DNA from 2 places in the Geodermatophilus sp. SMS 5-13 genome. Region 2 is predicted to be linked to the other one. Evidence: riboswitches for the same ligand, from Rfam matches in the RefSeq annotation. Region 2 holds a riboswitch; the other holds the start of a gene.
What was found. A riboswitch is a leader RNA that binds a small molecule or an ion and turns the genes downstream of it on or off. The one in region 2 is predicted to bind cyclic di-AMP.

Region 1: linked by a shared signal. The riboswitch ahead of AB3388_RS18225 (transglycosylase family protein) and the one ahead of AB3388_RS19435 (C40 family peptidase) in region 2 are both predicted to bind cyclic di-AMP.

The regions. Positions count from the first base shown of each region.
Region 1 covers NZ_CP165729.1:3,774,851-3,778,242, forward strand. Annotated here, with positions in the region: gene AB3388_RS18220 (permuted SH3 domain-containing protein) at 1-981, opposite strand, end outside; cyclic di-AMP (ydaO/yuaA leader) riboswitch at 1,300-1,459, shown strand; gene AB3388_RS18225 (transglycosylase family protein) at 1,460-2,017, shown strand; gene AB3388_RS18230 (NAD(P)-dependent alcohol dehydrogenase) at 2,103-3,068, shown strand; gene treZ (malto-oligosyltrehalose trehalohydrolase) at 3,126-3,392, shown strand, end outside.
Region 2 covers NZ_CP165729.1:4,019,347-4,022,738, reverse strand. Annotated here, with positions in the region: gene AB3388_RS19450 (OsmC family protein) at 1-289, shown strand, start outside; gene AB3388_RS19445 (DUF427 domain-containing protein) at 286-1,089, shown strand; gene AB3388_RS19440 (nuclear transport factor 2 family protein) at 1,084-1,488, opposite strand; gene AB3388_RS19435 (C40 family peptidase) at 1,594-2,103, opposite strand; cyclic di-AMP (ydaO/yuaA leader) riboswitch at 2,119-2,282, opposite strand; gene AB3388_RS19430 (ADP-ribosylglycohydrolase family protein) at 2,555-3,392, opposite strand, start outside.

The DNA of each region.
Region 1 (3,392 bases), 240 kb from region 2:
GACGAACTGCAGCACCGCGTCGCCCTCGGCAAGCCCCTCGCGCACCTCGATCAGGTCGCCGTCCGTGAGGCCGAGCGCGACCTGCCGCTGCTCCGGTGCACCGTCGGCGCCCATCACCCAGACGTTGCCGGTCTGCACCGTGCCCTGCACCGCGGTGATCGGCACGACCAGGACGTCGTCGGCCCGGCCGGCCTCGATCGCCATCGAGGCCCCCATGCCGGCGAACACGGTCGCCTCCGGCGGCACCGCGCAGCGGGCCGTGGCGCCCGCGCCGGCCGACGCGGTGACCGCCCCGCCGAGGGACGGGTCGCCCGTCGCCGGGTCCTGGACGCTGTCGTCGTCCGGGGCGCCGAGTGTCAGGCCGCCGCACGGGAAGGGCGCCGGGCCGCCCTGCACCGTGACCTGCGCGGTGGAGGGCGGGGTGAGCAGCCGGAACTGCTGGGCCTGGGTGAGCGGGGCGGTGACCGACAGCGTGCCCGGGGAGACCGCGCCGACCCGGTCCCCCACCGCGACGACCTGGTCGACCAGCACGTCCAGGGCGCCGACCGTGCCGGCCGCGGCCGTCTTCACCGTCGTGGTCGTCACCAGCGGCGGGCGGGGCGTCACGGTCGGGTTGCCCTCGGCGTCGGTGCCGGTGAGGGGCTCGCGCTCCTCCTCCGAGCGGATCTCGAGCAGCGCCTGCCCCGCGGTCACGCGGTCCCCGGCGGCGACCAGCAGCCGGCGGACGGTGCCGGCCGCGGTGGCCTTCACCGGGACGGCGGGATCGGCCACGACCGTGCCGGTGACGGTGACCGTGTTGACCACCGAGCCGCGGGCGGCGGGAACGGTCGGCGCGGTCAGGTCGACGGTCGGCGCGCCGGGGCCGGCGGCCACGTCGGCGTCCGCGCCGCCGCGGAAGGCGAGCACCGCGAGGGCGGCGGCGATGACCGCCCAGACCAGCAGCCGCAGGGCCGGGAAGACGACCGTTCGCAGCGCGCCCATGCATGCTCCCTTGCCGGCGGGGTTGGGGTACTCGGTGGTACCGGTCGGCACGGGACCGTAGCGGGCGGCAGCCGCCGGTGGGGCCGGTTCCGCCGCGACGCGCGCACCGTCACCCGGATGCGGGAAGCACCCGCTCCGCGACGGTGTGTCGCGGGGCGAGTGCGCTGTGCAGGACCGGCGTCGGCGCGTCGGCGAAACGCCGACGCCACGCCCGGGAACCGCCCGGTTCGACAGGCCCAGCCGGAGGGCCCTCCCTACGGTTTCGCGCGTGCCCGGGCCTCACTCGGCCGGGTGCGAGGCGCCGGCCCGCCCAACCCCGTCCACCGGCTGCCTGTCCCTCTGATCAGCCCACGGACGGGGGCGGGGGAACCACATCTGACGCACGCGCTGCGTCTCGGGGTGAAGCCGCCACCGGCGGCCGGGCACACCGATCGCCCGAACCCGACAGCTCACCTCGCCGGCGGGGATCGGAGGATCCATGTCCCAGCACGACCTTCCCGGGTACCGCCGTGTCCGCCGCCTGCTGTGCGGCGGTGCGCTGGCCCTGGGCACCGCGATCGGGGGCGTCGCCCTCGCCGCGCCGGCGTCCGCCGCCGGACACGACTGGAGCGGCGTCGCACAGTGCGAGTCCGGGGGGAACTGGCACATCAACACCGGCAACGGCTACTACGGCGGGCTGCAGTTCAGCCGCTCCACCTGGCTGGCCTACGGCGGTGGCGCCTACGCCGCCCGGGCCGATCTGGCATCACCGGCGCAGCAGATCGCCGTGGCCGAACGGACGCTCGCCGGCCAGGGCGTCGGCGCGTGGCCGGTCTGCGGGCGGCACCTGCGGGGCGGCTCGACACCGGGTGCCACGTCGGCGCGGGCCTCGCACGCGTCGCACGCGTCCGGGGGCAGCTACGTGGTGAAGAGCGGTGACACGCTCGCGAAGATCGCGCGTGCGCACGGCATCAGCTGGCGCGCGCTCTGGGCGCAGAACCGGGGCGCCGTCCACAACCCGCACATGATCTACGTGGGCCAGCGCCTGCACGTCTGACGGGAGGAGCGGGCGAGGGAGCCGGGCCGGGGTGGCGTTCCCCGGCCCGGCTCTCGTCGCGTCGAGGCGCCGGTAGGGTCCGGCCGTGCGCGCCGCCGTCCGCACCCGGTACGGCCCGCCGGACGTCGTCCGGGTCCTGGACGTGGACCCGCCGCGGACCGCCGACGACGACCTGCTGGTGCGCGTGGTGGCCACGACGGTGAACCGCACCGACTGCGCCTACCGCGCGGGCACGCCCGTCCTCGTCCGGCTCGGCACCGGCCTCCCGCGGCCCCGCGTGCGGGTGCTCGGGACGGAGTTCGCGGGCGTGGTGACGGCGGCCGGGCCGGAGGTCACGACGTTCGCGCCCGGGGACCGCGTGTTCGGCTACGTGGAGGGCCGGTTCGGCGCGCACGCGGAGCACCCGGCCGTCGGCGCGCACGCCTCGGTCGCGCGGGTGCCGCCGGGGGTGGACTTCCACGAGGCGGCCGCGGCCACCGAGGGCGCGCACTACGCCCTCGCCTTCGTCCGGGTCGCCCGGGTTCGGCGCGGGCAGTCCGTCCTCGTGCTCGGGGCCACCGGGGCGATCGGCTCGGCGGCCGTCCAGCTGCTCGCGGCCGGCGGCGTCCGGGTGACCGCCGTGGCGCCGGGCAACGCCGACGTCGTCCGCGGGCTGGGCGCCGAGCGCGTCGTGGACGCCGCCGCCGAGGACGTCACCGACGACGGGCAGCGCTACGACGCCGTCCTCGACGCGGTCGGGAAGAGCACGTTCGCCCGCTGCCGGCCGCTGCTGGGACCCCGCGGCACCTACACCTCGGCGGAGCTCGGGCCGGCGGCGCAGAACCTGGCGCTCGCGGCGGTCTCGCCCCTGTCGCCCGGCCGGCGGGTGCGCTTCCCGTATCCCCGGCACGACCAGGCGATGATCCGGCGCCTCGCGGAGCTGCTCGGGTCCGGCCGGTTCCGGCCGCTCGTCGATCGCCGCTACCCGCTCGAGCGGATCGTCGAGGCCTACCGGTACGTCGAGACCGGCCGCAAGCTCGGCAGCGTCGTCGTCCGGGTCGCCGACGATTGAGCCGACGGCGCCCGGGCATGATGCCTGGGCTCCCGCTGCCGGAAGGAAGGCTCCTCCATGCCCGACCCCGTCGAGTTCGCCGTCTGGGCGCCGCTGCCGGAGCGCGTGCGGCTCCAGGTCGACGGCGCCGTCCACGACATGAGCCGGGACGACGACGGCTGGTGGCGCGCGGAGGTCGAGGCCTCCCCGGAGGCGGACTACGGGTTCCTGCTGGACGACAACCAGACGCCGCGCCCGGACCCGCGCTCGCGACGCCAGCCCGACGGCGTGCACGGCCTGTCCCGCCGGTTCGACCCGTCCGCCCACTCGTGGGGCGACACCGCG
Region 2 (3,392 bases):
CTCGCTGTCCTCCTGCTACGCCCTCGCGCTGGCCTGGGCGGCGGGCAAGCGCGGGATCGAGCTGCCGGACCTGACCGTCACCGCGACCGGCACCTACGCCGGCCCGCGGTTCTCCTCGCTCGCCCTCACGGTGGGCACCAGCGCGCCGGCGGACCAGGTGACGCCGCTGCTGGAGCCGGCGAAGCGGGTCTGCTACGTGTCCAACACGTTCGCCGCGGTGCCGGAGATCGAGGTCGGCCTGGCGGCCCTTGAGCTGCGGCACCGCCCGGAGGAGCCTCATCCCGCATGAGCGCCCCGCCCCGAGACATGGGCCAGCGGCTGGCCGCGCTGGCCGGCATGCGCCCCTGGTGGCCCCTGGTCGAGCCGTCGCCGCGGTGGATCCGCGTCCGGCTGGGCGACGAGCTCGTCGCCGACTCCCGCCGCGCCGTCCTGTTCGTGCAGTACGGGCCCGAGGCGCTGCCGCGGACGTTCCTGCCGACCTACTTCCTCCCGCCCGACGACGTCCGCCCCGGCGTCCTGGTCGATCCGGCGGACGACGACGGGATGACCGCCTGGACGGTGCAGGCCGGCGGCCGCCGGGCGGAGCGCGCCGCCTGGGCGCACGCCGAGCCGCCCCCGCCGCTGGAGGCGCTGGCCGGGCTGGTCACGTTCTCCTGGGGCCGCGGGCTCACCTGGTTCGAGGAGGACGAGCCGCTGGTCGCGCACGCCCGCGACCCGCACAAGCGGGTGGACGTCGTGCCCAGCTCGCGGGAGGTCCGCGTCGAGGTGGACGGCGAGCTGCTGGCCGAGAGCACGCGGCCGCTGCTGCTGTTCGAGACCTCGCTGCCGGTGCGCTACTACCTGCCGCCCGAGGACGTCCGCACCGAGCTGCGCCCCAGCCCGACGACGTCGACCTGCCCGTACAAGGGCGTGGCCAGCTGGTGGTCGGCGCGGGTCGGCGACCGGGTGCTCGAGGACGTCGCGTGGAGCTACGAGTCGCCGATCCCGGAGAACCCGCGGATCGCCGGCCGGATCTGCTTCCGCAACGAGCACGTCGACCTGGTCGTCGACGGCGAACCGCAGGAGCGGCCGGTCACACCCTGGTCATGACGTCCCGGAGAGCTGGCGCACCGCCTCGTCGATCGGTGCGCTGTCCTGCTCGACGGGCTCCACGTACAGCCGCCCCCACGCGATGTGGCCGTCGTCCCGCAGGCCGAAGACGGTCACGCCCTTCATGAGGAAGGGGCGGCCGTCGGCGTGGCTGCCCTTCCACACCCACTCCGACCAGGACGTCGTCCCGTCGGTGGTCTCCTTGACGACGCCGACCTGCAGGTCCGGGACGCCCACGAACATCTGCGTCCAGTTCTCGAGGACCTGGTCGCGGCCGCCGAAGCCGCGGTTGGGGTGCACCGGCTGCTCGCTGCGGTAGTCCGGGGCGAACAGCGCGGCCATGGCCTCGGGGTCGTGCGCGTTCATCGCGTCGCGCAGCCCCGTGATCGTGGCGTTCATGCCGGGCCTCCCGTGCGTGGGGACGCCCACCAGGCAGCCACCGCGGGCGGGCGGTGTCAATGCCTCCGGTGCCCCGGCCGTGCGGCCGGGGCACCGGAGCGCGGCTCAGACGAGCCGGCGGGCGCCGACGGCACCCGGCATGTACGCCAGGTCCACCACCTTGACCGGCTGGCCGTAGGTCGACGCGTGCACGATCTGGCCGTTGCCGATGTACATCGCGACGTGGCTCACCGGGCTGTAGAAGAAGACCAGGTCACCGGGCCGCAGCGCGTTCAGCGACACCGGCGTGCCGATGGTCGACTGCATCCGCGAGGAGTGCGGCAGGGAGACCCCGGCCGCCCGGTAGGCGTACTGCATCAGGCCCGAGCAGTCGAAGGCGTTCGGACCGGACCCGCCCCAGACGTAGGGGTCGCCGCGCTGGGCGAGTGCGGTGTCGACCGCCCTCTGGGCGGCGGCGTTGGCCGCGGCTGCGGGGGCTGCGACGGCGGTCCCGCCGCCCGAGTCCCCGCTGTTGGCGGAGGCGACTCCCGGGGAGAGGACGATTCCGGCGCCGGCGAGGAGGGCCAGGGCGGGAGCGGTGAAGCGACGGGCGAGGGACGTGTGTGCAGTCGTCATCGACGACGGTTCTCCTTGTTCTCCGAAGCCGCCTACCGAGTTAGCTGACGGGTTCGGGCTGGGGAACTCGCCCGGCGCGACCGGCCCCCATGACGGTCGTGCTTCACCCCAGTACTGCGGTGGGTCCCCGGTCCGGGCGCCGGCACGCGGCCGGCCGCCCGGTTCGGCGGCGTCCGGTGGGGTTCCCAGGTTCGGGAGTTGTGCGGCCCCATCCGGACCGCGAGAACGCTAGGAGGGTCTTTGGACCCCGTCGAATCGAGTCAGCCCCGCGTTTTGCCGCTCCGACACACCCGGGAGCGGGGTGCCTCGCCGTCCTGACCTGGCCGGACGCTCGACCGCACCACAGGACGGCGGTCGGCACGGGGAGTGCGCGTAACTCCGGCGTACCGGCACGGCACCACAGCGCGTGCGTGCCCGACCCCGAACCGGCAGCGGTTTCCGGCCCGACGGGTCAGCGCATCCGCTCCAGCGCCGCGGTGAAGCTGGCGTTCCACAGCCCGAGGTAGGGCCAGTTCGCGGCCACCCGCGCCGTCGCCTCGTCCGCCGAGAGCCCCTCCGTGCGCCGCAGCCACGCGCGCAGGACCAGCCCGGTGCGCGACGCCCCGCCGTGGCAGTGCACGAGCAGCCGCCGTCCCTCGTCGCGCAGCGCGGCCATGTCGGCGAGCACGTCCTCGAGGACGACGTCGAGCTCGGTGTTGTAGTCGTTGTCGGCCAGGTAGGCCATCCGCTGTACCTCGTGGCCGAACGGCTCACCCAGCCGGCACAGCGAGATGACCGCGAAGGTGCTGTCGCTGTAGCGGGCGCCGTCGAGGTTGCCCGCCCAGATGCCCGGCAGCACCTCCCGCGGGCCGATCCGCGGGATGACGCCGGGGTCGTACGGCGCAGCCGCGCGGCCGTCCAGGGCGGCGGCGAGCTCCTGCAGGTCGTCCAGCCGCCAGGACCGGCCGGCGGCCTCGCCGTGCACCACCGAGGACCAGCGCATCGGGATGCCGGCCATGCCGACGGTCGCGCCCGCCAGGGCACCCGCGACCGCGGCCCGCGCGGACGTGTCGCCGCCCTCGTCGACCGCCCTCCGCAGCACCTCGGCGAAGCTGCCGGCGTCCCGGAGCCGCGTGGGGTCCTCGCCGTCCAACGCCCGGCGCAGCGTGTCGCCGAGGTGCGCGCTGTCGTGGCCACCCGGGGCGCCCTGGCCACCGGACCGCGCATCTCGCGCGGCGCGGATCGCCCAGGGGAGCGCCTGCACGGGTGAAGCGGGCTCGACCGGCTCGCCGGCGACCACCTTCAACGCC